4 regions of the Nonomuraea sp. NPDC051941 genome follow, and region 1 is predicted to be linked to each of the others. Evidence: riboswitches for the same ligand, from Rfam matches in the RefSeq annotation. Region 1 holds a riboswitch; each other region holds the start of a gene.

The links. A riboswitch is a leader RNA that binds a small molecule or an ion and turns the genes downstream of it on or off. The one in region 1 is predicted to bind cyclic di-AMP.
Region 2: linked by a shared signal. The riboswitch ahead of ACIHFD_RS35205 (glycoside hydrolase family 25 protein) and the one ahead of ACIHFD_RS05745 (hypothetical protein) in region 1 are both predicted to bind cyclic di-AMP.
Region 3: linked by a shared signal. The riboswitch ahead of ACIHFD_RS44060 (NlpC/P60 family protein) and the one ahead of ACIHFD_RS05745 (hypothetical protein) in region 1 are both predicted to bind cyclic di-AMP.
Region 4: linked by a shared signal. The riboswitch ahead of ACIHFD_RS41975 (glycoside hydrolase family 25 protein) and the one ahead of ACIHFD_RS05745 (hypothetical protein) in region 1 are both predicted to bind cyclic di-AMP.

What each region holds. Positions count from the first base shown of each region.
Region 1 is NZ_JBIUCF010000002.1:412,260-419,571, forward strand. It holds gene ACIHFD_RS05730 (carbohydrate kinase family protein) at 1-365, shown strand, start outside; gene ACIHFD_RS05735 (aminotransferase class III-fold pyridoxal phosphate-dependent enzyme) at 362-1,576, shown strand; gene ACIHFD_RS05740 (alpha/beta fold hydrolase) at 1,573-2,418, opposite strand; gene ACIHFD_RS05745 (hypothetical protein) at 2,457-3,149, opposite strand; cyclic di-AMP (ydaO/yuaA leader) riboswitch at 3,336-3,471, opposite strand; gene ACIHFD_RS05750 (DUF5302 domain-containing protein) at 3,638-3,838, opposite strand; gene ACIHFD_RS05755 (MDR family MFS transporter) at 3,887-5,335, opposite strand; gene ACIHFD_RS05760 (PadR family transcriptional regulator) at 5,392-5,886, shown strand; gene ACIHFD_RS05765 (rod shape-determining protein) at 5,997-6,965, shown strand; gene ACIHFD_RS05770 (hypothetical protein) at 7,024-7,312, shown strand, end outside.
Region 2 is NZ_JBIUCF010000024.1:88,236-95,547, forward strand. It holds gene ACIHFD_RS35190 (Lrp/AsnC family transcriptional regulator) at 1-356, shown strand, start outside; gene ACIHFD_RS35195 (metal-sensitive transcriptional regulator) at 643-912, shown strand; gene ACIHFD_RS35200 (rhodanese-like domain-containing protein) at 995-2,386, shown strand; cyclic di-AMP (ydaO/yuaA leader) riboswitch at 2,742-2,886, shown strand; gene ACIHFD_RS35205 (glycoside hydrolase family 25 protein) at 2,898-3,665, shown strand; gene ACIHFD_RS35210 (DUF4142 domain-containing protein) at 3,939-4,616, shown strand; gene ACIHFD_RS35215 (MarR family winged helix-turn-helix transcriptional regulator) at 4,685-5,185, opposite strand; gene ACIHFD_RS35220 (patatin family protein) at 5,306-6,328, opposite strand; gene ACIHFD_RS35225 (hypothetical protein) at 6,352-6,738, opposite strand; gene ACIHFD_RS35230 (TetR/AcrR family transcriptional regulator) at 6,853-7,312, shown strand, end outside.
Region 3 is NZ_JBIUCF010000035.1:115,019-122,330, reverse strand. It holds gene ACIHFD_RS44080 (Lsr2 family protein) at 1-293, opposite strand, end outside; gene ACIHFD_RS44075 (RDD family protein) at 810-1,298, opposite strand; gene ACIHFD_RS44070 (RDD family protein) at 1,409-2,797, opposite strand; gene ACIHFD_RS44065 (amino-acid N-acetyltransferase) at 2,883-3,452, opposite strand; cyclic di-AMP (ydaO/yuaA leader) riboswitch at 3,729-3,878, shown strand; gene ACIHFD_RS44060 (NlpC/P60 family protein) at 3,974-4,924, shown strand; gene ACIHFD_RS44055 (LuxR C-terminal-related transcriptional regulator) at 4,951-5,163, opposite strand; gene ACIHFD_RS44050 (winged helix-turn-helix transcriptional regulator) at 5,806-6,207, opposite strand; gene lysX (bifunctional lysylphosphatidylglycerol synthetase/lysine--tRNA ligase LysX) at 6,292-7,312, opposite strand, start outside.
Region 4 is NZ_JBIUCF010000032.1:143,163-150,474, forward strand. It holds gene murJ (murein biosynthesis integral membrane protein MurJ) at 1-1,119, opposite strand, end outside; gene ACIHFD_RS41970 (VanW family protein) at 1,208-2,869, opposite strand; gene ACIHFD_RS41975 (glycoside hydrolase family 25 protein) at 3,151-3,927, opposite strand; cyclic di-AMP (ydaO/yuaA leader) riboswitch at 3,940-4,084, opposite strand; gene ACIHFD_RS41980 (DegT/DnrJ/EryC1/StrS family aminotransferase) at 4,746-5,915, shown strand; gene ACIHFD_RS41985 (DUF6223 family protein) at 6,499-6,966, shown strand; gene ACIHFD_RS41990 (ArsR family transcriptional regulator) at 7,197-7,312, shown strand, end outside.

The DNA.
Region 1 (7,312 bases):
TGGACTACGTGCTGCCGAACGAGTCGCAGGCCCTCCTCATGACCGGCGCCTCCGACGTCGGCGAGGCCGCCCGGGCGCTGCTGGCCGACGGGCCGCGCGGCGTGCTCGTCACGCTGGGGGCCGCGGGCAGCCTGGTGGTCACTGCGGAAGGCGCGGAGACGGTGCCCGCACTCAAGGTGGACGTCTCGGACACGACCGGCTGCGGGGACGCGTACTGCGCGGGGTTCCTGACGGGCCTCCTGCACGGGCAGGACGTGCTGACCGCGGCCCGCTGGGGCACGGCCGCCGCCGCCCGCGTCGCCACCGGGCTCGGCTCGGACGCCGGCCTCATCGATCTCGACTCGACTCTAAGGACTCTCGGATGACCGACGCAGAACTCCGTCAGCGCGCACTGAAGGTCGTCCCCGGCGGCATGTACGGCCACCTCAACGCCGCCCTCTTCGCCCCCGGCTTCCCGCAGTTCTTCGAACGCGGCGAGGGCTGCCGCCAGTGGGACGTTGACGGTCGCGAGTACATCGACTTCATGTGCAGCTGGGGCCCGGTCGTGCTCGGCCACCGCCACCCGCGCGTGGAGGAGGCGGCCGCCCGGCAGGCCGCGCTCGGCGACTGCCTCAACGGCCCCGGCCCGATCATGGTGGAGCTGGCCGAGCTGCTGGTGGACACCGTGCCCAGCGCCGACTGGGCGATGTTCTCCAAGAACGGCACCGACGCCACCACGCAGGCGCTCATGGTCGCCCGCGCCGCCACCGGGCGGACCAAGGTCCTGATGGCGCACGGCGCCTACCACGGGGCGGACCCCTGGTGCACGCCCTCCCTGGCGGGCACGACGCCCAACGAGCGGGCCGACCTGGTGGAGTTCACGTACAACTCACTCGAGTCCTTGGAGGCCGCGGCGGCGACCGTGGAGGGCGACGTGGCGGCGATCATCGTGACGCCGTTCAAGCACGACTCGTTCGAGGACCAGGAGCTGGTGGAGCCCGCCTTCGCGCGGGGCGCCCGCGCCCTGGCCGACCGGCTCGGGGCCGCGCTGGTGATCGACGACGTGCGGGCCGGGTTCCGGGTCGACCTGCGGGGGTCCTGGGAGCCGTACGGGGTGCGGCCCGACCTGACCGCCTGGTCGAAGGCCATGGCGAACGGCTACCCGATCGCCGCCGTCACCGGCACGGACGCGCTGCGCGGACCGGCGCAGACGCTGTACTCGACGGGGTCGTTCTGGTTCTCGGCGGTCGCCATGGCGGCGGCCAAGGCGACCATCGAGACGCTACGCGACACGGACGGCATCGGCGCCATGGAACGCGCGGGCACGCAGCTCCGCGAGGGGCTTTACGCGCAGGCCAAGTCCCACGGGTTCGTGGTGAACCAGACAGGACCCGTCACGATCCCGTGGCTCAGCTTCGACGGGGACGCCGACCTCTCCGTCGCGATGTGGTGGAGCGACGCCTGCCTGCGGCACGGGGTCTACCTGCACCCGTGGCACAACTGGTTCATGTCGGCCGCGCACACGGAGGCCGACGTGGCCAGGGCGCTGGAGGGCACGGACCAGGCGTTCGCGGAGACCCGTGCCCACTTCGGCTAGGGAGCGGTGAGCTTGCTGATCTCGGCCACGACGGACGGCCAGAGCGGGCGCGGCAGGTCGTGGCCCATGCCCGGGTAGGTCACCAGCCGGGCGCCCGCCACGGCCGCGGCTGTGGCGTGGCCACCGGCGACGGGGACGAGCTGGTCCGCCTCCCCGTGCAGCACCAGCGTGGGCACCCGCACCCCGGCGAGCCCCGCCGTGCGGTCGCCCGAGGCCATGATGGCGGCGAGCTGCCGGGCCGTCCCGCCGGGGTCGAAGCAGCGGTCGAACGCGAGTCCGGCCAGCAGGGTGATCCGCTCGCGGTCCAGCTCGTATCCGGGCGAGCCGATGACCGACCAGGTCCGCACCGCCTGGGCCTGGACCGCTTCGCGGTCGGCGGGGGGCGCGGCCATGAGGGTGGCGAGCGCGGCCTCGGTGGGCGGGGCCGCCGAGGGGCCGGGGGTGGACATGATCGAGGTCAGGGTCAGCACCCGGTCCGGGTGGCGGATGGCCAGCGCCTGGGCGATCATGCCGCCCATCGACGCCCCGACCACGTGGGCGGCCGGCCAGCCCAGCGCGTCCATGAGTCCCGCCGAGTCGTCGGCCAGGTCGTCCAGCAGATACGGCGAGGGCGCCCCCATCGCGGGAACGCCCTTGTCGTGGAAGTGTGTGGAGAGACCGGCGTCGCGGTTGTCGAACCGTACGACGTGGTGTCCCTGGTCCGCCAGCAGCGCGCAGAGCCCTTCATCCCAGTGGATGAGCTGCGCGCCGAGCCCCATGATGAGGAGCAGGGGGCGCCCCTCGTGCGAGCCGAAGCTCTCGTAGGCGATTTCGATGCCGTTCGCGGCTACGCGGGTGGTCACGAGGACCAGAATGACATTCTGGTCCAGGTCCGTAAAGTTCAGCCCTTGAGAAGATTGCGAACGCGGTCGCTGGCGAGCACCACGCCGCCGCCCACCGCGGCCACGGCGCTGGCGACGACGGCGCCCGTGCTGGCGCTCCACTCTCCGGCCTCGCGCGCCGGCGGCGGCACGGCCGCACCGGCCGCCGGGGGCTCGGCCGGGTTGTCGTCGCGCTCGGACCAGGCGCCGGTCGAGAACGGGACCGGGTAGTTCTTCTTGCCGGGACCGTTGCCCCACTTGGTGATGACGTAGTCGACCTTGATGTGCCCCTGGCCGCCGACGCCGTCGACGCCGAGCGTCTCCATGTTGAACGAGCCGCCGGTCAGCTCCGCGAACGTCTTGCCGTCCAGGTCGAGCATGACGCCGTTGTTGGAGGGCACGCCCGGACCGCGGTCGCCGACGAAGAAGGGCAGCTTCTTGCCGTCGTGGATCACGTATCCCTCGGTCATGAGCGGCCAGCTCGGGCTGGCGGCCAGACCTTTCTGCATGGGCTTGCCGCTGGCGGGCAGACCGGTGTCCCCGGCGCGGCCGGAGGAGTCGTCCCAGAAGTACGAAGCGGTGGTCGAGCCCTTGAGCAGGACCTTCTCGTCCGTGTTGGAGTCGGCGTGGGCCGCGGTGCCGGCGATGGTGAGCGCGCCGACGGTGGAGGCGGTGAGCAGAGCGAGGGTACGCAAACCAGAACGTGCAGACATGAAAAGTACAGTCCTTCGCGAGGGGGCAGGGAGATTGCGCTCGCTTGAAAAAGGGCGTAGCAGGGGAAAGCACCTGACAGGGGGAAAGCTACGCGGAGCGCGAAACGAACCTGGAGAAGGGACCGCTCAGAGGGCGGCCGTCATCACGCTGTATGGGTGTTCTACGTGATCATTCAAGTTCTGCATAAGTCCTCTCCATCTCGCCTACCGGGTTAGCTGACGGGTTCGGGCGGTGGAGTTGCCCTACCGACGCAAGGTCGGATTCACCCCAGGGAGGTGGGTCCCCGGCTCCCGAGTGATCGGGATTAGGCGCCAGCCGGCTGGTTCCCTTGTGTGGTCCACGCCACCGGCTGGTAAGTGGGCATCACTCTAACCACGTATTCCGGACAAACACAAACAGTTCGTCATGAATCGGTGTAAAGATCTACCTGCCTCCGGCATAGAGAAAGGGGGCACGGCATTGCCGTACCCCCTTGAAATTCCCGGCCTCAGCCGCCGCTCTTGCGCCTGAACGATCTTTTACTCGCAGCCGGACCGTGCGCCCCGTGGATCTTCGATGGGTCGCCGCCCTTGCCACCCGCGCCCGAGTCCGCGTGCTGGTTACGCTTGCGCTCCAGCGCCTCGCGGAACCTGCGCTTCATCTCGTCCTCGGGAGTCTCGCTGACTTCCGGCTCCGGTGTTTCCGCCATGAGGACCTCCATGGTGTTGGGGACTATCACAGCTTCGCATGGCGCCGCTTATGACGCGAAACTGGCCTCAACCCTGTTCTGCGGCGTGGCGGGCACCTCCAGCCGCCTGGCCGGCATCGCCACCAGCGCGATCAGGGCGAGCAGCGCCCCTGCCACCCCCAGCGACGGGATGACCGCCGCCGCGGCGGAGGCGTGCGCGGCGGCCAGGCCGTGCACGGGCGCGTCCACCGTGACCGTCGAGCTGTAGAGGGTGCCGCCGACGGCCAGCGCCACGGAGCCGCCGATCTGGCGGAAGAAGGTCAGGTTCGCGGAGGCGACGCCGATGTACTGCGGCTCGACGGACTGCTGGGAGGCCACGGTCAGGCCGGACAGCATCGGGCCCATGCCCAGCCCGATCAGCAGCATCCAGCCGGCCAGCAGCAGCCCGTTGGTGTGCGCGGTCAGGTTCAGGCAGAGCAGGGTGCCCGCGACGAGCAGGAACGGGGAGGCGACCAGCCACGGCTTGTAGACCCTGGTCCTGGACATGAGCGTGCCCATGACGACGCTGCCCAGGACCATGGCCAGCGTCATCGGGTAGATCCTCAGCCCGGACTCGGTGGCGCTGACGCCGAGGGACTGCTGGAAGTAACGCGGCAGGAACACCACGCCGGCGTACATGCAGAAGGCCGTGAAGAAGGACGTGACGTTCACGAGCGTGTAGGTGCGGTTGCCGAACAGGTGCATGGGCATGATCGGGCTGACCGCCCGCCTCTCGACCAGCACGAACACCGCCAGCAACGCGGCCGCGAGCACGATCGGCCCGGCCACGGCGGCGTCGGTCCAGGTGTTGCCGTCCAGGCCCTTCTCCGTCAGGCCCAGCAGCAGCGCGCTGATGGCCACGGTGAAGACCGCGATGCCCGCGTAGTCGGGGCGCCCGCCGCCGCCCACGCCCGGCCGGTTCGGCAGGCGGCGCGCGACGATCGCGATCAGCACGAGGCCGATCGGCACGTTCACGTAGAAGGCCCACCGCCAGGTCGCGTGGTCGGTGAACAACCCGCCCAGGAACGGCCCGGCCAGGTACGTCAGGCCCATCACGCCGCCGAGCGCACCCTGCACGCGGGCGCCGTTCGTACCCGGAGGGAACATCTCCATCACCAACGCCATCGACAGCGGCAGCAGCGCGCCCGCGCCGAGCCCCTGCAGCGCACGGAACGCGATGAGCTGCGGCATGTCCTGCGCCGCCCCGCACAGCGCGGACCCGGCCACGAACACCACCATCCCGATCAGCAGCAGCGCCTTCCTGCCGTGCTGGTCGGAGAGCCGGCCGTAGAGCGGCACGGTCACCGTCGAGGTGAGCAGGTACGCCGTCACCACCCAGACGTAGAGCGTCGTACCGCCCAACTCGGCCGTGATCCGCGGTAACGCGGTGCCGACGATCGTCTGGTCGAGCATCGCCAGGAACATCCCGCCGAGCACCGCGAGCAAGAGGAGCCCTTGAGGCTTCATGTCATCATTCACATGTGAAGACTGATATGTAAGTCGTGACATGTCAAGTCTTCGATATGCTGGCGCGCATGTCCCTTCGGATCGCGCTTCTCGGGCTGCTGGAGGCCGTGGGCCCGGCGAGCGGGTATGACCTGGCCAAGAAGTTCGAGCACTCGCTCAACCACGTGTGGCAGGCCGGGCACACGCAGATCTATCCCGAGCTGGTGAAGATGGCGGCCGACGGCCTGGTGGCGGCCTCGTCGGAGGGCGCGAGGGGGCGCAAGATCTACACGATCACCCCCGAGGGGGCGCGGGAGCTGCACACGTGGCTGGTGGAGCACGAGCCTGTCTTCGTCGTACGCAACGAGACCGCGCTGCAGGCGTTCCTGCTGCCGCTGCTCTCCACGGAGGAGGCGATCGCGGTGGTCGAGCGGATCAAGGCCGGGTACGAGGCACGGCTGGTGGTCCTCGACTGCCAGCCTGCGGAGGGGACCGGCCACTACGCACTGCGGCTCGGGCTGGCCCAGGTCCGCACCGGCATCGAGTGGGCCGAGGAGACCCTGGCCGCCCTCAGGAGCCGCTGAGCCCGCCCGCTCAGGTAAAGGGGAACCACTCCGTTCCTGGTGTTGCGTTGGAGCGGCCCAGGAAATAGACCCGGCATGCCCGCCACGATCGCCACGTCCGCAGTCGCGTCATGAGTCTCCTCGGCCGCGACCTGGCGATGGACCTCGGGGGCTCCCGCACGCGGATCTACGTCAGGGGCAAGGGCATCGTGCTCGACGAGCCCTCCGCGGTGACGATCGACGGCCGTACCGGCAAGATCATCGGGTACGGCGCGGACGCGACGGGCGAGGAGATCTGCCGGCCGGTCAGCGGCGGCCTGCCGGCCGACGGCGACCTCACCCTGCGGATGGTCAAGCACTTCCTGAGCAAGGTGCACCGGCGCCCGCTCGCCAGGCCACGCCTGATCATGGCGCTGCCCGACGGCTCCACGCCGATCGAGCGGGCCACGCTGCGCGACGTGGCGTACGAGGCGGAGGCCAGGCAGATCCGGCTGATCCCGCACTCCCTCGCGGCGGCCCTCGGCGCGGGCCTGCCGGTCCGCGACTACGTGGGAGGCATGGTGATCGACATCGGGCGCGACTCCGCCCGGATCGCCGTACTCTCCGGCGGGGAGGCCGTGGCCACGACGGCGGTCCCGGGCGGCGGCCGGGCCGTGGACCGGGCCATCGCCCGCCTGGTCGAGCACGAGCACGGCCGCACGATCGACGAACGCGAGGCCGAGGCGGCCAAACACCACGCCGGCGCCGACGGGAGCCCCGTCACCGTACGCGTCAGGGACCCCGAAACCGGTCAGGAGCACGACGTGCGGCTGCCCGTGGAGCGGATCCGGGAGGCGGCCGGGCCGGCGATCGAGTCCATCGTGTGGGCGGCGAGGGAGACCGTCGAGCGCTGCCCCGCTGAGCTGATCGGCGACCTCGGGGAACGCGGCGCGGTGCTGGTGGGGGGCGGCGCGCTGCTCGCGGGGCTCGCGCAGCGGCTGCGGGAGTCCCTGGGCATGCCGGTACGGCGGGCGGAACGGCCGCTGGAGTGCGTGGCGCTCGGCCTCGGCACCTGCGTGGACGACCTGGGACTGCGTGCCCGGCTCCGCCGGCGCCGTTGATCATTCTGTTTTCGCTTTTTGGTGGAGGGCCCCGGACGATCTCGGATATGGTCCGATCGTGCGCGCCTGCCGTCACGGCTTATCCGCGGTGCTTCTCTGCGTCGCGGCGATGACGGCCTGCACGGCGGCGGCCGAGCTGCCCACACTCGAAGACGCCGCCCGGCAGCTCGACTCCGACGGCGGCGCCCTGCTCAGCTCCGCCGGCCTCCGGCTGTCGACCGAGTCGCCGGTGGACGACGACTCGTGCGTGCCGGGTCAGGTGCGGCGGTACTTCCGCGCCGAGAGTGACCTCGCCTCCGCCTCCTCGGGGCTGCTGGATCGGCTCCAGGCGATGGGGTACGACAAGG
Region 2 (7,312 bases), on a different contig from region 1:
CGACGGTGCGCCGTCGGCTGGACCTGCTCATCTCTGCCCACATGGTGCGTATGGCGTGCGAAGTGGACTTGAGGCTGCTGGGCATCGGCAGCGAGGCGCTGCTGTGGATCGCCACCGGTCCGGGCAGCCTGGAAGCGACCGGGCAAGAGCTGAGCCGGCATCCGCAGGTGCGGTTCACCGCGGCCACGACCGGGGCGGCGAACCTCCTGGTGGCCGTCGCGGCCGACGATCTGGGCGGGCTGTACTCCTTTCTCACCGAGACTGTCGGATCGCTTGACGATGTCCGCGGGCTGGAGGTGACCCCGATCCTGAGCTCACTGAAACGGACCGGCCTCCTTCGCCGATCCGAGATCTGAGTTCCTCAACCTGTCGCCGCCCACGACACCCTGCGTGTCATGACGTATCGTTCGCCAGACCTCCTCGCCGCCGCCCGAAGGAGCACGTCAGGTCCCGAGATCACGGATCGGCCCACGTTCTCGTTCCCTTGCTCCCGTCGGAGATACGCGCGGCTCCAGCACGTCATCCGGTACGTCACCGCGCCCGGCCGGAACCCTGATCAAGGTGGACCAGCGCTCTCAGCGCCGGTGCCCTCTACCGATGGAGATTACCCCCGGGGGTATATTGGGCGCGGAGGTGGTGCGGATGGAGATGGACGCGACCGTTCTGAGGGATGCGCTGACGCGGCTGAAGCGGGCCCACGGCCAGCTCGGCGGAGTGATCGCGATGATCGAGAACGCCGAGGACTGCGAGAAGGTGCTGACGCAGCTGGCGGCGGTGTCGAAGGCGTTGGACCGGGCCGGATTCAAGATTATCTCGACCGGGTTGCAGCAGTGCCAGGTGGCGCGCGAGCAGGGCGAGGAGCCACCGATCAGCGTTGAGCGGCTGGAGAAGCTGTTCCTCGCTCTTTCGTGACTGTGTGATCGGGTGAGCCGGGGCACCCATATGTTCTCTTGATACCCCCCGGGGTATTTGACGATCGAAAGGAGACAAGGAGATGACGATCCAGGTCGAGGTGATCGAGACCTCCTCCCTGGGGGACCGCAGTTATCTCGCCCATGACGGGCGCGTCGCGGTGGTGGTCGATCCGCAGCGCGACATCGACCGCGTTCTCGCCCTGGCCGGTCGCCTGGGGGTGCGGATCACCCACGTGGCGGAGACCCATCTGCACAACGACTACGTCTCCGGCGGCCTGGCGCTGGCCCGGATGAGCGGGGCGGCGTACCTGGTGGGCGGGCTCGAGGAGGTCGGCTTCGACCGTGTGCCGGTGCACGACGGAGATCGGATCGCCGTCTCCGAGCGGATGTGGCTGGACGCGGTGACCACGCCGGGACACACCTTCCATCACCTGTCCTACGTGCTGGCCGGTCCGGGTGGGCCGGAGGGGGTGTTCACCGGAGGATCGCTGTTGTTCGGCGGCACCGGGCGTACCGACCTGCTGGGCGCCGAGCATGCCCGCACCCTGGCCCGCCACCAGCACGCCTCCGCGCGGCGGCTGTCCGGCCTGCTGCCTGACGGCGCGCGGCTCTGGCCGACGCACGGGTTCGGCAGCTTCTGCGCGGTCACGCAGTCCGGCGCGTCCGCCTCGACCATCGGCCGGGAGAAGGACGTCAACCCGGTGCTGCGGATGGAGGCCGACGACTTCGTCACCCACATCCTGGAAGGCCTGGACGCCTACCCCGCCTATTACGCCCACATGGGCGCGCGCAACGCCGCCGGAGCGGAGCCGATCGACCTGACCCCGGCGCGGCCGGCCGACAGCGCGGAGCTGCTGGTCCGCCTGCGGGCGGGCGAATGGGTGGTGGACCTGCGCTCACGCAAGGCGTTCGCGGACCGGCACCTGGCCGGCACGCTCAGCTTCGGCCTGGACGGGCCGATGACGACCTGGCTGGGCTGGCTGGCCCCGTGGGGCACGCCCCTCACGCTGCTCGGCGAGTCGGCCGAACAGGTCGCCGCCGCCCAGCGCGAGCTGGCCCGCATCGGCATAGACCGCCCGGCCGCCGCCTCGACCGGCTCCGTCGAACAGTGGGCCGGACACGACCCGGACCTGATCGCCGAGCTGACCACCGCAACCTTCGCCGACCTGGCCGCCGCCCGCGCGGGGGAACCGGACGGCGGCCCGACCGTCCTGGACGTGCGGATGGGCAACGAGTGGCGGGCCGGTCACGTGGCCGGCGCCGTGCACATCCCGCTGCCCGAGCTGCCGGAGCGCCTGGCCGAGGTGCCGGCGGGAACGGTGTGGGTGCACTGCGGCAGCGGCTACCGGGCCGCGGCGGCCGCGAGCCTGCTGGCCCGTAGCGGCCGCCAGGTGGTCCACATCGACGACGCCTACCCCCGGGCCGCCGACGCCGGCCTGCCCATCACCACCTCCGACGAGAAGCCCTCTTGACCACCTCGGGTTCCTCCACGCAGGGCCGAAGGACGCGGCTGCCGTCACGGTTATCCGTACAACGGCGTTCAGTCACAATGGCAACGCATGAATGGCCTGCCCCACCTGTGCCGAGAGCGTAGGGCCTGGAAGGGACGGCCCCGATTTTTTTGCCAAGTGCCAGATTCCCTACCGGCACGGCATTTCAGCGCCACTCAGTCACCGACAACCGCGAATCCGATTTGCCCTACTTGCACCATCTATGGATATATGTCTATCTTTTGCCTAGTTGCGGCACGGATGTGGCGCCCTTTCACCACATCGTTGCCGCTTCGTTGACCGGACCGCGCGCTGCCCGAAGAAGCCCTTCGGGGACAGCGTCCGGCCGCCGAATCCGCGCCTCGCGGAACCGGGGACCCACGTTCTTGGGGTGAATCGGACGCCAGCCCAGGCTGCGCCATGTAGGGCACTTCCAGGCCCGAACCCGTCAGCTAACCCGGTAGGCGGTATGGAAGCAAGGAGTCAATGCCTCATGTCCAAGCCCCGGCTTGCCACCATCGCCTACATCCTCAAGAATCACCGCGATCTCCTCACCAAATACCTCAGCTTCGCCGTCGCCGTCGCGATCCTCGCCGCAACCGCCGCCATCGCCACCTTCGCATTCGCATCGCCCACCGCGCAGAGCCCGGCGCAGGCGACTCGTCATGGAGCCGGACCCCTCATCTACGGCCTGGACATCTCCAATTACGAGCCCCTGTACGACTGGAATGCCAGCCCGGCCAAGTTCGGCATCATCAAAGCCACGGAAGGCACGTCCTTCCGCGACGCCTCATTCGCCAGGCACTGGCGCGAGCTGGGCAAGAAGGGCATCGTGCGCGGGGCGTACCACTATGGCCATCCCCGCAACAATCCCATCGCGGAGGCCGAGCACTTCCTGTCCGTGGTGAACTCGCAGCCCGCCAAGGCCGGCGACCTGCTGGTCCTTGACCTGGAGACCGCGAACGGCAGATCCGTCGCCGAGGTCAACGCCTGGGCCAAGACGTGGCTGTCGTACGTGAAGGACAAGACGGGGATCACCCCGATGTTCTACAGCGGCTGGAACTTCGCCAACAAGTACGGCAAGGGCCTGTCCGAGTACCCGCTGTGGGTCGCCCACTACAGTAAGGCCAAGGGGGCCATCACCCCGCCCGCCGACTGGAAGTCCTGGGCCATCCACCAGTACTCCGAGTCCCCTGTCGACCAGAACGTCTCCGCGCTGACCGCCGACCAGTTGCGCGGCCTGGGCCGCCCCACGGCCTGAGCCGACACGGCGGGTCCGCACCGCGATCGGTTGCTCCCAGGTGAACGCCGCCCCGCGTGCTTCTCTCGGCCCGGAGGAGCACGCGGTGGACGCCGGTCACGGATGGCACCGGTGAAGGCCGCCTCGGACAACGGCTCAGCGGACTCCGGCAGTCTTGCCCAATGCAAATCTTGCACAATGCCATGAACACTCCCGCACCCTCCCGCGTATCCCTCAGTGACCGGCGCCACTCACGAAGGCCGCGTCCAAGGGACCGGAAGGGGATGACGGCGTATGCGACTCCTTGACAGCCGTCGCGCTCTCATCAGTTGCGGCATTGCCGCCCTCTGCACTCTGACCGCCTGCGCCGACTACACGCCGACGCCCGTCGCTGACACCGCCGGCCTCAGCACCGAGCCGACCGCCGTCGAGACCGGACCGACCGACGCACCCACCGTCCAACCCGTGGAGGACGAGCCGGAGGCCCGCACCCGGCAGACCAAGTGGGGACCGCTGTCCGAGGCCGACCAGGAGCTCATCAAGAAGGTCCGGCTCGCCAGCCTGTGGGAGATGCCCATGGCCCAGGACGCGATACAGCGCGCCAGCAGCGCCCGCGTCCGCCAGGTCAGCAAGGAGATCGCGGCTCAGCACGACATGCTCGACGGGCAGGTTCGCGACGTGGCCGCCAAGCTGAAGGTCAAACTGCCGGTGAAGCCCACGCCTCAGCAGCAGGACTGGATGACAGATATTTCCGGCAGGTCCGGATCCGCCTACGACAAGACGTACGTCAAATGGCTGCGCCTGGCGCACGGACAGATCTTCACCCTGATCGGCACGGTACGCGGCACCACGCAGAACACCCTGGTCCGGCGCTTCTCCGAACAGGCCAACGCCGCGGTGCTCAACCACCAGCGCCTCCTGGAGAGCACCGGCCTGACCACACCCGAGAGCTTCCCCACCCCGTCCATCTGACGGCCGAGGAGGGAGCCCACACAGTGCTCAGCGGGCATCGGCCGGCGGCCGGGCGCCGCGTGAGCGATTCAGACGGCGGACCAGCCCAGTGGGTTCGGCACGTTCACGGGCGGCTCGCCGCCCGCCTCGTTGAAGGCGTTCATGGCCGAGATGAGCGCCCGGCGCTGCCTGGCCGACATCCGCGCCACGATCGCGCCGATCTCCTCCCTGCGGCGCGCGGTCACCTCGTCCACGATGCGGCGTCCCTCGTCCGTCAGCCGCATCAGGCTCTCGCGCCGGTTGTGCGGATTGACCTCCCGTACGATCAACCCGGCGGCCACCAGCCGATCGGCCATCCGCATCGCCGTGGAGGAGTTGACACCCAGCAGCTCCGCCATCGTGACCAGCTTGGTCTCGCCATGGCCGGCCAGCACCACCAGCATCCTGAACTGCGGCAACGTGACCCTGTCCCCGACCGCCCCCAATGACCTCACCGCGACCGCCACCAACAGCCGCGACCCGGTCAGCACCGCCGTGACGACAGCCGAAAGATCCTCTCCCTGCGCCTGGAGGTCATCGTCATCCTTCATAGGCACTGTTGTACATGCGCGGGACGGATCACGGGCACGAGATCCCCATCGCCCGCAGCACCTCCGCAACGCCAGGATCAGGAACGCCGGCGCCGGCGAGTTCACGTGGCGGGGGCGCGTCTATGGTGCGGCGGTCGGCCGGCCGAGCGGTTGCAGCAGCAGGTTGACGGCTGCGCGGCCGGCTTCGAGCGCGGCTTTGAGGGGCTTGCCGTCGCGGGTGAGGCGGCCGATGCGCGGGGAGTCAGATGCGGGCCGCACGGACAGCACCGCAGGATCGGGCGCGGCCTGACCGTCGGCGGGTGGAGGGGTCGGGGGCTCGGGTCGGTCGTACCGGGCGAGCAGCGTGTCGTCGTGCAGCAAGCGGTGGTCGCGCGCGAAAAAACTCCGGTGCAGTGCCTCCGGATAGCTCCGCAGAACGGTCGCGGCGATCAGGCGCGTCCCGTAGGACGGTCGCGCGGCCGGTGCTCCGGTCGCGGCCGCAGGCGCGGGACGTGACCGCAGCACGAGGACGTGGCTGGCGCCCTGCGCCAGGGCGGTGCGGTACGGGATGGACTCGGCGAGTCCCGCGTCGTAGAAGAGCCGCCCGGCCAGCTCGACCGGCGGACCGGCGAGGAACGGGAGTGCCGCACTGGCCCGCAGGGCCAGCCGCAGCTCGACGGGACCGGTCAGGTGCGGGCGCAGATCGGTGGATTGCCCGGTCTGTACGTCGGTGGCCAGCGGGTGGAACTCGATGGGGTTGGTCAGGACCGCGTCGAAGTCCATCCGGGTCACTTCGCAGTACAGGTACTCGACCAGGTTCCGCACGTCGACCATCGGACGGCCGCGCAGGAGGTTGGACGGGCGGATCATCGCTCGCGCGTAGACGGGCTCGGCCCAACCGGTCAGGTTCTCGGGGGTTCCGCTCAGCAGCCAGGCCCCGGTGATGGCCCCGGCCGATGCCCCATAGACCGCGTCGAAGGCGTGCGCCGCTCCGGCCTCGTGCAGGGCCAGGGCCATGCCGGCGGACACCGTGCCGCGCATGCCGCCGCCCTCGATGGCCAGGGCCACCCGGTAGCCGTCCTGGCGGGCGCCGGGACGGCTGCCGCTACGGACCCGGTCGGCTATGACGCGCAGCACTTCGTGTTCGCCGGTCTCGGGTGGCATATGTCCTTCTTTGTGTTGTGTGGCTAGTCACGGTCGCCGGACAGGTACGAGCGGGCCCGGGCCCAGACGCCAGGGTCGGGTTGCGTGGTCGTCCATGCGGTGGACCTGAGCTTTCCCCGGCCGCGGTAGCGCCGCACGATGGCGACGTGGTCCGGCCAGGCGACGAACGTGCGCAGGGCCTGCTCATCCTGCCAGATCGACACCGAGCCGCACCTGCCCGCCAGCGGCTCCGTCCACAGCCACATGCCGACCGCGCCGGGCAGGTCGGGCCACGCGCGGCGCAGGGTGAGCCCGGCGTGGTAGACGCCGGGCAGGTCGATCAGCCGGCTGATCCGGAAGTCGGTGACGCTGACCAGCACCGGGCCGGTGGCGCCGGCCGCCGGTCCGGGAGTCCATCGGGATCTCAGCATGCCACTGCTCCAGTCCTTTCTTTGTACGAACGTTCGTGCCGAGAATAGGAACATACCGAAGACGACGTCAAGCCGCTATCCTGGGCCGAACGTTCGTACGCAGAAGGGGTAAAGATGGCGGGACGGCCGCGGGACGAGCGGGCCCGCAACGTGATCCTGCGCCGGGCGGCGGACATCGCCTCGCAGGACGGGCTGGAGGGGCTGTCGATCGGCCGGCTGGCCACGGAGCTCGGCGTGAGCAAGAGCGGCCTGTTCGGCTACTTCGGTTCCAAGGAGGAGCTACAGCTCGCCACGATCCGCACCGCGATGAGCGTGTACGTCGACGAGGTCGTCCAGCCCGCGCTGACCGTGCCGCCGGGCCTGGGGAGGGTGCGGCGGCTGTGCGAGAGCTGGTTGAGCTACTCGCAGCGGCGGGTCTTTCCCGGCGGCTGCTTCTTCTTCGCCGTCACCGCGGAGTTCGACGCCCGCCCGGGCCGGGTGCGGGATGCCGTCGCCGCGGCCGGCCTCGACTGGATCCGCTTCGTGACGCGTACCGTCGACGATGCCCGCCAGCTCGGCGAGCTCGCCGACGACA
Region 3 (7,312 bases), on a different contig from region 1:
ATCCGCCCGCGCTCGCTGACCGGCAGGCCGTGAGCCTTGGCCCACTGCCGGATCTCCGAGCTCTTCTCGCGGCTCATCGCCCTGCTGCCGCCGCGACCGCGGCGACGTGCGGTGACGGCGCCTGCCCTGCGCGCATGCTGCACGAAAGGCGTGAGCGCGTCCCTCAGCTTCTTCGCGTTAAGGTCGCTGAGGTCAATCTCATAGGACGAGCCGTCAATAGCGAAGCTGACCGTCTCATTGGCCTCGCCCCCATCGAGGTCATCGATGAGAATCTCCTGGATCTGCTTGGCCATCTACGCAATCCTTTCGCGGAGCATTGTTTCATTCGCCTGCCCAAACATATACCCGGAAAGGCGCGGAGACAATTCAGCGCAGCGGGGATTCGGCTGACTGGCCGATCAGTTCTGCCCGTCGACCGGATCCTCGCGGTTTCGGCGGCCTCCCAGGGCCTCGGACCGGACCAACTTCACTACGCCAAAGATGAAGGCACCCCCGACCACCGCCGGGGGGATGAGCGCTGACAATACGTCTGTTAGGGCTTCCATTCGTCCTCGCCTCCACGGCTTGCGGGGTTTCAGGGGCGCATTATGCGGATGGGAGCGCGCCCAGGAGGGGCGTTGCGGCCCTCACGACGCGCCAGGTGACTACCGTTCGCACCCGACCATAGCGGCGCTCAGATGCCCTGCGCCTCGCAGGGCACCAACATCCGGCGACCCGGATGCCCCATAGCCTAATGCCAGTCTCTCCAGGCTCCTTACCGGATCAAGAGAAAATTTTTGGAATTGGCTTCCTGCCAGGCACGGGATGGGTCAGCGAAGATCTTTTACCACACGCGTTCCGGCCAGCCTGTCATGCGGCCCGCGTTCCAGGGGCTTGTCGATCAGGATGAGCAGCCCCACGCAGAACAGGAGCATTCCGGCCACCAGATTGGCCACGGGAATGCCCATCAGCATGACGGGACCCGGATAGACCAGGGCCCGTTTGAGCAGCGCCCTGGAGGCCACGTGGGGCGGCGCCAGGCGAATCCCCATGATCGCCTTGCCGAACGTCCTGCCGCGCCGGTAATGGGCCCACCAGTCGTAGCCGGTATAAGCCAGCCCCGCCGCCAGCCAGGCGAACACACCGGGCAGCCGGCCGTCCAACGCCTCCAGCATCCCTACAGTCCGGAAGACGCCCCACAGCGCGATGAACAGAATGTAATAGAGCACCCCGAAGACGAACGCCTCAATCGCCCGGGCGGCGAGCCGTTCCCACCATTCCGCGGGCGGCGCGTCCGCCCGCGGCGGCGACCCGGCCATAACCCCCACCTCGCGTCATCAGCGGCTCAGGTTCCCCATTTTGGTACGGCCTGTGCACACAAAACAGGGGCCGACGCGAAGCCGGCCCCTGCTTTTACCTGACGCTTGGACTACTTGATCTTCACCACCACGGTGTTGGAGAACTTGTCCGCGAACGTCTGCTGCAGCGGCTTGTCCCAGAGCTGGGAGGCGCCGTTGACGCCCACGGCCGCGTAGGCGAGCAGCGAGCCGATGAAGCCCAGAGGGAGAGCGTTGAGGATCCAGCCGCCCCACGTCACGCCGGCACGCTTGAGCGCCACGTCGGTCGGCAGGCCGCCCGGCGGTATGCCTTGGCCCACGGGGACGACCTTGATGCCCATGACCATCTTGCCGACGGTCTGCCCCTTCGCCTTCAGGAGGAAGAAGTCGTAGGCGACCCACAGGGCGGTCACGACGATCGCCGTCAGGATGGTCACGACCACACCTGAGAACATGCCGCCGCCGCTGCCGTCCAGCGAAGAGTAGGTGGCCAGGAACAGCACGCCCATGATCAGGCCGATGACCAGGTTCACGATGAAGAGGATGACCCCATCGATGAGCCTCGCCACCAGGCGCTGCCACCACTCCGCCAGCGGTGCCGGCGCGCCGGGCGGCTGCACGCCCACGGGCCCGGGCTGGCCGTAGGCCTGACCGTAGCCGGGCTGGCCGTACTGCTGCGCCTGCCCGTAACCCTGCTGCCCGTACTGCTGCTGCTGGCCGTACTGCTGGTCGCCGTAGCCCTGCTGTGCGTAGCCGGGCTGGGACTGCTGCTGCTGGCCGTAGCCCTGCTGGCCGTACTGCTGCTGACCGTAATCGGGCTGCGACTGAGGCTGCTGCCCGTACTGCTGCTGACCGTAGTCCGGCTGGGACTGCGGCTGCTGGCCGTACTGCTGCTGACCGTAGTCCGGCTGCGACTGGGGTTGCTGGCCGTACTGCTGGCCGTAGCCCTGCTGGCCCGACTGCGGCTGCTGACCATAACCCGGCTGGGACTGGGCCTGCTGGCCGTAGCCGGGCTGGGACTGCTGCTGCTGGCCGTACTGCTGGCCATAGCCCTGCTGACCCGACTGCGGCTGCTGGCCGTAGCCCTGCTGGCCGTACTGCTGCTGGCCGTAGTCAGGCTGCGACTGCTGCTGCTGGCCATAGCCCTGCTGGCCGTAGCCCTGCTGGGACTGGGCCTGCTGGCCGTAGTCAGGCTGGGACTGCTGCTGCTGGCCGTACTGGGGTTGCTGGCCGTACTGCTGCTGTCCGTGCTGGGGTTGCTGACCGTACTGCTGTTGCTGACCGTACTGGGGTTGCTGGCCGTAGCCCTGCTGACCGTACGGGGGCTGCTGCCCATAGGCGTCGTCCGCCCGGTAGCCGATCACAGTCGCGTCCGGGTCGGGCTCGCCGGGGTGGCGGCCCTGGTTCTGCTGCCCGTAATAGGGAGGCGCAGAGTTGTCGCCGGATTCGTCCTGTGGATACGGCGGCTGTCCGGTGCTCACCGTGTCACCTCGCTTCGAGTGCGCATGTGGCACGTGTCAGGACACATGCCTGTGCTGCCCAACGTATCGACATAGGTATCAACAATCACCTTTCCATCTGGTCAAGGTCCACGTCACCCGATGTCAGGTGGAGCAGCATGCGGGTGTTTCCCAGCGTGTTCGGCTTGACGTGTTCAAGATCCAAAAACTCGGCAACACCCTCGTCGTACGAGGCCAGCAGTTCGGCGTAGACCTCAGGTGAGACCGGTGTGCCCTGAATCGGGCGGAACCCGAGTCGCGCGAAGAAGTCGACCTCAAAAGTAAGACAGAATACACGTCGCAGACCCAAATCCTTAGCCTGCTGGATCAGTGCGGAGACGATCCGGTGGCCGACGCCCATCCCCCGGCACTCGGGATCCACCGCCACCGTGCGGACCTCGGCGAGGTCCTCCCAGAGCACGTGGAGCGCGCCGCAGCCGACGACCTGCCCGTCTCGCTCGGCCACCCAGAACTCCTGTACGTCCTCGTACAGCGTCACCGTGGCCTTCTCCAGGAGCCGCGGCCCCGCCCCCGCGTAGGTGTCCACCAGGCGTCTGACCATGCGCACGTCGGGCGTGCGGGCACGCCGGACCACCACCGCGGTCTCGGGCACTGTCAGCTCGGCCACCTGCTCCATGGTTCTCCAGGGTACAGATCTCATTACGGCTCAGCCCTAACTCCCATGTCTCGGCCCAGCTTGTTACATCTCGTGGTCAGATCGGCACGGGACCGCGCGGCCAGCTCGCGCCCGCCGAAGGCGCGGACAAATAGGGCGTAGGGCCTCTTCTGCACGGGTGCCCACGAGATCACCTTGTGACCCTTCGGTTGTGAAACCTCTACAGACTTGGCAGTTCTGGTTGAGCACGAACCCGGAGTGCATTAGTGTCCAGCGACAATGTTTCCCGCGTGTCGCGCGGGAGGCACGCCCAATTCTCGCAAGAGAAGCCGGGGAACCGCCGGTGGCGACCTCCGACGCCACCACTGGGGTGAATCCGAGTCTTTCGGTAGGGCTGCTCCGGCCCGAACCCGTCAGCTAACCCGGTAGGCGTCGACGAGAGGAGCTGGTTGGTGAAGCCCACGCTCAGCGGTGGGGGGAAGTCGGCGGGCAAGCACGCCCGCCCTCCGGAACGGGCCCGGCGACCACGCCGCGTAGGTGTGGTGAGTCTCACAATCGCCGCGCTGCTGTTCGCCATCCCCGTCGGTTCGGCGTCCGCGGATCCCGAGCCCTCGCTGAAAGAGCTCGCCGACCAGGCCACGAAGCTGCACACCGACATCGAGACGCTGACCGAGCAGTACAACGGCCAGCGGGAGAAGCTCAAGACCGCCAAGAAGGCCGCCGAGGCCGCGGAGAAGACGCTGACGAGCAGCGAGACGGATCTCGCCGCCAAGCGCTCGAAAGCCGTCGCGCTGGCCCAGAACGCCTACATCACGGGCGGCCTGAAGACCCTCGCCTTCGCCACCTCCGACGACCCCGAGGGCTTCCTCAATCGTGCCGCGACCTCGTACGCGCTGCAGACCGAGCAGGGCGAGGAGATCAACCAGCTCACCAAGGCGATGGACACGGCCACCCGCGCCAAGGAGAGCGCCACGGCCCGCATCGACGAGGTCCAGAAGCTCGTCACGGACCTCGAGGCCAAGCGCGACAAGATCACCAATCTGGTGACGAAGGTCGAGAGCAGCCTGTTCAGGCGGGCCCTGGGCGAGGCCGGGCGCCCCGGCACGCGGGCCGTGCGCGTCAACCTGCCGATCCCGGGCTCGGGGAAGGCCGCGGAGGCCGCGCGGTGGGCGCTCACGCAGCAGCTCAAGCCGTACGTCTGGGGCGCCGAGGGCCCCGGCTCGTACGACTGCTCCGGGCTCGTCATGGCGGCGTTCCAGCGGGTGGGCATCTCGCTGCCGCACTACACCGGCGACCAGTGGACGGCCGGCCGGCACGTCTCGCGCGAGGAACTCCGGCCGGGCGACCTGGTGTTCTTCTACAGCGACCTGCACCACGTGGGCATCTACATCGGCGGCGGCATGATGGTGCACGCCCCGCAGACGGGTGACGTCGTACGGATCGCGTCGATCGCGAGGCGGCCGTTCGCCGGCGCGGTGCGCATCGCCGACTGAGCCCGCACCCCGGCGGTCCGCCGCGGCTAGATCAGCTGGCGGCGGGCTGCCCAGGCCACGGCCTCGATGGCCGTGGCCACGCCTATGCGGTCGCAGATGCCGCGCAATCTTCGTCGTACCGTGCGCCCGCTGATATCCAGCCGCCGCCCAACCCGATCGACCGTGACTCCCTTGGCCAACTCCGCCAGCAGCGCCAAATCAGCATGGCTGAGCTCAACGCCTTCAGTGAGCACATCCATCGGGAGCCCTCCCCCCAACAGCAGAACTTGGACCTCACAGACGGGCCAAAGCCGCTCCTCGCAGACGGTAAACGCATCGTGGAAAGGTCGTCAAGCATGACAATCGCCGCACTTGACGAGCGCTATTGACATGATCCGCTATATATGACGCACTCGCGATATGTCAGAACGTAGAGTGATCACATTGGGGCTTCCGGAATGGCCCCGACCAGCGTTCCGGTTTTCGATCAGTTCGCCATGGATATTCCGCATGATCGATACCCGCGTTATCGCGGGACACGCGTCCGTGACGCGATCTTTCCGGCGCACGGCAAGCCACCAATCGCTCGCTTTGTACTGCGCTCCCACGCGATCCGACAACCCAGGTCAGGCAGTCGATTAAGGCAATTGGATCAATCCGCTATGGCAATTGCCGCCGCGGGTTCGGGTCGGCGGCCCGCCGGGTGGCGGGCGTCCTGCTATGACCGCCGGGCCGGGCGGCCTCGTTTCCGGGTGCGTGTGCCCAGCGGGATCACAGGGGTGGCCGGGGCACCACGGACGCTCCCTGACCCGCGCCTCCGCGGCCTTGACGCGAGGCTTACAAGCGGCTTCGGATCGGAAACCGGGCGGCCCGGAAGCCGGATTCGCGACGGCGATGATCGCTCAGGCGCCGGCGGCGTCGTAGCGGCCCCTGGCGGCCTCGACGTCCTCCATGTGGGCCTCGGCCCAGCTCTTGATCGCGGCCACCAACGGCATCAGGCTCTCGCCCAGCGGGGTGAGCGCGTAGTCCACCCGTACCGGCACAGAAGGGGTGAGCGTGCGCGAGACCAGGCCGTCACGCTCCAGGCCGCGCAGGGTCTGCGTGAGCATCTTCTGGCTGACGCCCGCGATGCGCCTGGACAGGTCGCTGTAGCGGCGCGGGCCCTGCGCCAGCGCGGTCAGCAGGAGGGTGACCCATTTGTCGCTGAGGGTGTCGAGCAGCTTCCTGGAGGGGCATTCGGCGAAGTACGCGTCGAAGACCTGCCTGGCCTCGTCCCGCTGCTCCGCCGCCGTCTTCGTGGCCATCCGCTCGCCCCTTCCCGATCCCTGCTTATCAGGAGAGAGTAGAGCGCCCGGGGCGGGCACTCTACGACGGCGGCAGGACGCGGGTCAGTGGGTGGGCTTGACCAGCGGGAAGAGGATGGTCTCGCGGATGTTCTTGCCGGTGAAGGCCATGATCATCCGGTCGATCCCCGCGCCCATGCCCCCCGTGGGCGGCATCGCGTACTCGAGGGCCTGCAGGAAGTCCTCGTCCAGCTGCATCGCCTCGAGGTCGCCCCCGGCGGCCAGGAGGGACTGCTCCACCAGGCGGCGGCGCTGCTCGATCGGGTCGATCAGCTCGGAGTAGGCCGTGCCCAGCTCCGTGCCGAAGCCGATCAGGTCCCACTTCTCCGTCAGCAGGGGGTTGTCCCGGTGCTGGCGGGTCAGCGGCGAGGTCTCCAGCGGGTAGTCCATCACGAACGTGGGCTGGACGAGCGTGTGCTCCACCAGGGCCTCGAAGAGCTCCTGCACCAGCTTGCCCTGGCCCCACTTCGGGTCCCAGTGGATCTCGCGCCGATCGGCGATCTTGCGGAGCTCCTCCAGGCCGGTCGCGGTGGTGATCTCCTCGCCCACGGCCTCCGACACCGCGCCGTACAGGGTGATGCGCGGCCACCGGGCGATCCCGAGGTCGACCTCCACCCCGTCGTGGACGACCACCGTGGTGTCCAGGGCGGCCACCACGGCCTTCTGGTACATCCGCTGGGTCAGGTCGGCCATGTCGTTGTAGTCGAGGTAGGTGCCGTAGGCCTCGAGCATCGTGAACTCGGGGTTGTGCGTGGAGTCGGCGCCTTCGTTGCGGAAGTTGCGGTTGATCTCGAAGACCTTCTCGATGCCCCCGACCACGAGCCGCTTGAGGTAGAGCTCGATCGCGATGCGAAGGTAGAGCTCCATGTCGTAGGCGTTGATGTGGGTCTTGAAGGGCCGGGCCGCCGCGCCGCCGTGGATGGGCTGCAGCATGGGCGTCTCGACCTCGAGGTAGCCCTCCTCGTGCCAGAAGTCGCGCACGGCGCGCACCGTGGCGCTGCGCAGGCGGGCCATCTTCCGCGACTCGTCGTTGACGATGAGGTCGACGTAGCGCTGGCGGACGCGC
Region 4 (7,312 bases), on a different contig from region 1:
GGCCGCCGAGATCGCGGCGCGGGCGAACACCAGTCGCGCCAGTGGCTCCGCCGCTACCGCCAGCGCTACCGCCAGCGGCACCATGGCCACCATCAGCAGTCGGGCACCCGTCAGGAAGTCCGAACGGAGCTCGTCCTGGCGCCCCGCCGCCGCGTGCCCGCTCATCCTGGGCAGCAGCGCGGTGAGCAGCGACACCCCGATGATCGCGTACGGGAGCTGGAAGAGCTGGTAGGCGTACGTGTACGTGCTCAGGCCCGCGCCGGTGGCGGCCGACCCGGAGGCGCTCACCGCACCGGACCTGTTGGCCAGATTCGCGGTGATCACGAAGCCGAGCTGGGTGCAGCACACGTAGCCGAACATCCACACGCCGGCGCGCACCGCTTCTCCCAGGCCGGAGCCACGCGGGTCAAGCCTCAGGCGCCAGCGGAACCGGGCCGACAGCAGCGTCACTGCCAGGACCGCGACCTGCGCCAGCATCCCGGCGACGGTTCCCAACCCGAGCAGCGCGACCTGCCCCCCGGTGATGCTCTCGGGCGCCACCCCCGGTCCGGCGATCAGCAGGAACATCGCTCCGACCGCGATGATGACCAGGTTGTTGAGCACCGGCGCCCAGACCGGCGCGCCGAAGCGTGCCCGTACGTTGAGCAGCGCGCCCAGCACGCCGCTCAGCCCGACGAGGAAGATCTGGGCAAGCAGGAACCGGGCCAGCAGTACCGAGACCTCGAACTGCGCCGGAACGAATCGCCCGGCGTACAGCCCCACCAGCCAGGGCGCCGCCGCCACGGCGACCGCCGAGATGACCAGCAGACCGATGCCTGCGACCGTCAGCAGCCGCTGCTCGGTCGCCAGCCCTCCGTCGTCGTCCCCCGCCCGGCGCCTCACCAGGAACGGGACCAGCACTCCCGTCATCAACCCGCCCAGCAGCAGATCGTAGAGAGCGAACGGGATCGAGTTGGCCGTGTTGTAGGCGTCTCCCAGGAGTTGTGTTCCGACAGCCGCGGCGATCATCAGCGTCCTGACGAATCCGGTGGCCCTGGACACCATGGTGCCCATCGCCATGACGGATCCTGACCGGAGCAGGCTCGTCTCATCGCGGTCGGGGGAAGGAGCGCTGGACACTCAGGCGAAGCTACCAGAGGTTCTACTAGACGCGATAGTAGAATCTCGTGCCAGGTACGACGTTTGACGCGAGATCGGAGCTGCAGGGTTACTTGCAGGTGAGACGGGGTTCGGGGGCGTAGACGCTGTGGAATTTCTGCTTGCGCAGCACCTTGCCGTCCTGCTTGAAGATCCGCCAGACGTCGATGGCGAAGCCCTCCGCACCGTCCATCGGGATGCACTTCTCGCCGGTCTCGGTGAGCGTGGGGAAGGGCTTGATGTCATAGCGGGACGAGCTTTGGGACTCGATGTCGTAGCGCTTGGTGCTCCAGAAGTCGACGGTGATGGAGGTGCCGGTGTAGGACGTTTTGACCAGCACCCCGTAAGGGGAGTCGTTGCGCCAGCGGAAGTCCGGCTGGGGATAGGAGACGGTGGATTCCCGCCCGGCCGGATAACGGGTGATGTAGTACTGGTGAGGCGTGTGCTGGACGTCCTGGAAGCCGCCGAAGAAGACCGCGTTGAACATGGTGGTGGCGAACTGGGAAACCCCTCCGCCGACGTCGTTGACGAACCGGTTGTTCAGGATCATGGGCGCTTCGACGAACCCGCGCGCCTTGTCGCGTTTGCCGACGATGGTGTTGAGCGAGAACGTCTCACCGGGTTGCACCACGTAGCCGTCCAGGATGTCGGCGATCCGGTGGATGTTGGTCACGCGGGGTGCGCAGCAGGGGTGGCGGGTGGTGAAGGAGCTGACCTTCTCCTTGACGCCGAGCTTCTTGGCCTCCGCCGTGGTCACCCGGGGCTGGATCTTGGCGAGAGGCGCGGCAATGCTGCGCCGGCCAGTGGTGAGAGCGTCGGCGATGGCCATGCTGAGGGCCTTGGCGTTGACGCCGCGGCCTGGGCGCCCTGGAATGACCTGTGGCCGGCCCTTCGTGATTTTGAAGGAGGCGTCTCGCGGGCTCTGGCTCCCTTCGACCAGTTGCTTGTCCAGGTCGGGCAGGAGGCCCTTGATGGCGAAGGAGGGCTTCAGCTTTCCCTGGTCATCGACGACGAACCGGAGTGCGGCCGCCAGTTGGGCCGGAGGCAGTTGGGCCCTTCGCTCGCCATTCGTCACGGTGAACGGGGCGGCGACCGCCGAAGTCGCCACCGTGGTGGCGACCCGGCGGACCTCCGCGGCGGAGACGGTGGGCGGTACCGGGCGGACCGTCAGCGCAACCGAGGTGCGGTTGTCGGCGAACGCTTCGCGTACGGCGCGCGCGGCTTCGTCCCGATCCAGCGCTCGGCCAGGCTTGGGGAGGATCGTCTGGGGCTCGAGTCCGCGGAACCGGACGCCGCCCTCGCGTGGCTCGGCGTCGATGGCCTTGGCCAGCTTGCCCAGCCCGCCGGCGAGCACACGCTCGTCGACCGTGACTTTCGGTGGGAGGTTCCTGGGGCTGCCGAACAGCGAACGCACGACGCCGGCGGGAGTGCTGGTGCCGTCCAACGCCGCCTCCACCGTGGCCGGGATGTCGAAGGCCAGCCCGAACTCGGAAGGGGTCACGCGGATCGTCCTGCCTGCCGCTGCCAGCGTTAATCGGCGCGCTGCGCGCTTTCCCAGCTCGCGCTCGAGACGCGCGCGGGCGTCGGCCGCGGACAGGCCGCCGATGTCGATGCCGGCCACGCGCGTACCGGAGGGTGCCTCGCCTGCCAGGATGACCGCGGGCACGGCATAGGTGAGGAGCGCGACAGCGATCACGGCCGCCACGATGATCAGCACTTTTCGGTTCCGCACGCCTGCCGCCACGTGTCGGCCGCCCGTCGGCGAAGGCGCGTGCGCGTTGTGCATGACAGGTCGATTCATCATGCACTCACATGGAGGGCGGGACCGGCGGCCGGGGCGACGGCGGCCTCCAGCGACGGGGCGACGTCATGCATGGTGAGAGTCTAGTAGCTGACTACTAATGCTCATCGTAGATGTCGAGGTGGATCGCGGCCATGACGGCACTGTGAGGGTGGAGGTTGGGGAGGGGCATATGAGCCGCTCTCCAACCTCCACCATGTCCGTCTGCCTGCTCAGACGGCTGGACGGCCCAGGCCGCGCAGTTGGGCGGGGGTCAGCGCGGAGACGTTCTGGTCGATGGGGGATTCGGTGTACTGGTGGATGGCCCAGGACTTCCAGTCGGCGGGCGGCGTGATGGCCCCCTTGGCCTTGCTGTAGTGGGCGACCCACAGCGGGTACTGGGCCAGGCCCTTGCCGTATTTGTTGGCGAAGTTCCAGCCGCTGTAGATCATCGGCGTGACCCCGGTCTTGGCCTTCACGTGCGACAGCCACGTCTTGGCCCAGGCGTTGACCTCGGCGACGGACCTGCCGTCGGTGGTCTCCAGGTCCAGGACCAGCAGGTCGCCGGCCTTGGCGGGCTGCGAGTTCACCATGGCGAGGAAGTACTCCGCCTCGGCGATGGGGTTGTTGCGGGGGTGGCCGAAGTGGTACGCCCCGCGTACGATTCCCTTCTTGCCCATTTCGCGCCAGTGGCGGGCGAATGAGGAGTCGCGGAAGGTCGTGCCCTCGGTGGCCTTGATGATGCCGAACTGGGCCGGGCTGGCAGTCCAGTCGTACTGGGACTCGTACCTGGAGACGTCCACGCCGTAGGTGAACGCCTTGGTCGCCTGCTGGGCTTGGTGCCGCGAGTCGTGGTCGGTGGTCGAAGCGAGCGCGGTGCCGGTTGCGCCCGTGAAGGCGGCGGTCCCGGCCAGGATCGCGCCGGCAACGGCGAGGCCAAGGCGCTTGGGGGGAAGATCGAGATGGTTCTTGAAGGAACGGACGATTGCGGCAAGCCAGGGCTTGGGCATGGGGGCATTGACTCCTTGCTTCCATGCCGCCTACCGGGTTAGCTGACGGGTTCGGGCTTGGAAGTGCCCTACGGGCGCAGCCTGGGCTGGCGTCCGATTCACCCCGGAAAGATTGGGTCCCCGGTTCCGTGGGACGCGGATTCGGCGGCCGTATGCGCCGCCCATGGCGGCTTACGGTCTGGTCAACGAAAAGGCAACGCCGCGACGAAGAGGCTCATCACGGCGCGTACCACAGATGGGTAAAAGGTATATATGCCTTCATAGATGGCGCAAGTGGGGCAAAGCCCATCCGCGGTGTATCGGCTACGAACGAGGGCTGAAACGCCTTGCCAGTAGCAGGTTTGGGGCTAGGTAAAGTCTGCGGCCGCCCTTCCGGACCTGCTCCTCGCGGCGGACGAAAAGGCGAGTCGATCTCGGCCTCTGGGGGAGCGCTGCGAAGGGCGGGACGAATGGGATTGAAGGTGCGGCCGAGCGCCTGGCGGTGCTGGCCACGGTCATAAGGCAGTGAGGACTCTGGCGTGGACGGCAAGGCTGCCATCGGGTGGGAGATGCCCACGATGGTCACGTCGCTGGGGTCACATCTTCCAGCGTCGCCAGCCGGCCGTGGCGCATCACCATCACGAGCCCGCCGCACATCATCACTGACAAGTCACCAGAAGATCTTCCCAGGCCCTCGTCGGCCTGGGGAGATCTCGTATTCCTCGTACGTTCAGCTCGTGAGGTGCCCTGATTGTCGCCTTGCTCTGACTAACTACTATTCTTCGTAGTTGTATGGTGTGGCGGCCCCTGCGCCACCGGCGGGCGACTCGAGGTGACCGGTGTTCGAACGAATCGAAGCGGAGTTCGCCTCCCGGCTGGGCCGAGAGTGCCTGTACGTGCCCTCGCACAGGCTTGGCCTGTTCATCGCGTTACGGCACTGGATGTCACCTGGGCAGCGCCTGCTGATGTCGGCGATCTCGGCGGACGAAATCCTGTTCCTGGTGCTGGCCGCAGGGCTGCGACCGGTCATCGCCCCGACGAACCCCCGCAACGGCAACATCGACACCCGAGCAATGGACGGGCTGCGTTTCGACGGGGTGCTGGCCACCCACCTGTACGGCCTGCCGGACGACATCGTCGCTCTGGGCGGAATGTGCGCCCAACGCGGCATCCCTCTCATAGAAGATGCCGCGCACGCCATGCAGACGACGGTGATGGGAGCGCCGGTCGGAGCATTCGGCGATGCCGGTGTCTTCAGCCTGTCCAAACACCCAGGCGCCGCCCCGGGCGGAATCGTGGCGATGGCGCAACCGGATGACCGCCCGGCATTGCAGGCACTGCGTACGCGCTGGCTTTCACGGAGATTCCCGCTCGCCGAGTTGGGTGTCCTGGCCAAGGTGATCGCTCGCAACGCCGTCTCGGCCACAGCCCTCGGCGGCCCGGTCTGGTGGCCGGCCCAGGCGCTGGGCCTGAACGAGCGGCGTGAAGGTCACCGGATCGCGCTTCGGCGCACGGCGCTCGCGCCGCGGCTGGCCGGCGGAGGCATGGAATGCCCCGGGCTGGACGCCTTGGACGCCTGGGTATGCGCGGACAACCATCGCTACCGCATGCGCCAGGGATCGCTGATCGAGGCCTACGGACTGCGCCGGATGAAGATGCTCGAGGCGCAGCGTGGGCGCAGGCTTGCCGGCGTACACCGGCTCGCCGAGTTGAAGACGGTCGCGCCGGCGGTGCTGGAGCAGCTGGATCAGCCTCTGTTCCGGGTGCCGCTCCTCGTCGAGGATCGTGAACGTGCGATCCAAAGACTGCGCCGACGCGGGGTCATCGTCGGGTATGTGTACGACCCTCCCTTCGACGACTACGCGCCCGGCCTCACCGAAGCGTCTCCGGCTCCGGAGGCGTCCCGCTGGTGGGCACGCCACGTACTCCCGATCGACCCGTTGCAGGCGGAGCGGGCCTTGCCGATCCTCGCGGAGCTCTCGTCTCCTGCTCTGCACAATGCGCCCTGAAAAAGCACGGAAATAGGTAAAAATTTTATCGTATTTGGCCTACAGGATAGGAGATCCTATTTCCTGCTCTCGAACATGGCTTTTCCACCGAGGGCAACACCGGCAAGGGCAAGGTGGAGCAGCGGATCCGGCCCAAGTCCCAGGTTGTCGGCTACGGCTACTCCGAGTACAAGGCCTGACCGGAAGACCCCTTGCCAGTGCGCCGGTGGAGCGGCTGCTGGGCGCGGCCGGAGCAATGTTCGAGCGGGAGTTCGCCACCGCCACGGGGTTGAGGCCGTCGGGCAGGGCGGAGGTCCAGTCGGTCGAGCGGAGTTTCTCGGTGAGTTTGGCGAACAGGCCGACGACGAGGAAGAGGCATCCGTGATCAGCCGTGGCCGGCTGCTGGGATCGACGTGCTCGCCGAGGTCGGGTGAGGCTGTCGTGACGCGAAGCCCAGGGTGATCGAAGACCCGGCGCGTGCGCCTCCGAAGCTCTGGCAGCCGGTACGCGGCTGCTGCCGGCGCGGGCCCGCGCCTACCGCGGACGCAGTAGATTCGCGGCTCGTGCGGCGTCTGCGGCAGGGGGAAGTGTCTCCGTCAGCAGGATGACCGGCGGCGGGTTCAGCGGACATAGTTCTGGCGTCCAGTCGCAGGAAGCGGAGGAGAACTTCATGTCCGTTCTATTTGTGCTTGCCGCACAGGCGGCCTCGCCAATCTGTACGACGCCGGCAGAATGCGCGGGCCAGGGTGTCAATACTTTCCTCGGAACCCCTGAGCGAATCTGGGCCAGTGTGGCCGCGCTGGTGGCGCTGGGCGGCGTGGTCATCGGCTGGCTGGCGCTGCGCTCCGTCCGCCGTATCGGCGACGGCGGGAGGAGGGGAGCCGTCATGGCTCTGGTGGTGGGGCTGGCCGGTGGGCTCAACGGCGCGGTGAATCTGGCTGTCGCCGATGGTGGCCTCGGCACCGGCAATGGAGTATTCGGGGGTGCCTTGGCTCTGGTGCTTGGGCTGGTCGGTGCGGTGCTCGGCGGGCTGGCTCTGGCCCGCTCCCGCCGTACCGAGCTGAGCGGCTGACCGCAGCGAATACAAGCGCGCGATCGAGGCCGTGATGACCATACACACGTCGATCGTCGTACGGCGGCCGCTTCTCGTGATCTTGTACGCATGTACGTACCGTGCTGACTTCCGGCAGCCCGACAGTGACGTTGCCCATGTCCAGGGACGCCATGAACACGGCCACCTTGTTGTGTCAGCGCAGTCGCAACCACCAACTCCATCAAATTAATTTGATGTATTCTGCGGACATGGTGCTGTCCGATCAGGCCGGCCCGCCGCCGTTCGTCCGGCTGGCCGCCCATGAAGTGCGCTGGCGGCTGCTGAGCGAGCTGGCGCGCAGCGACCTGCGCGTGCGGGAACTCGT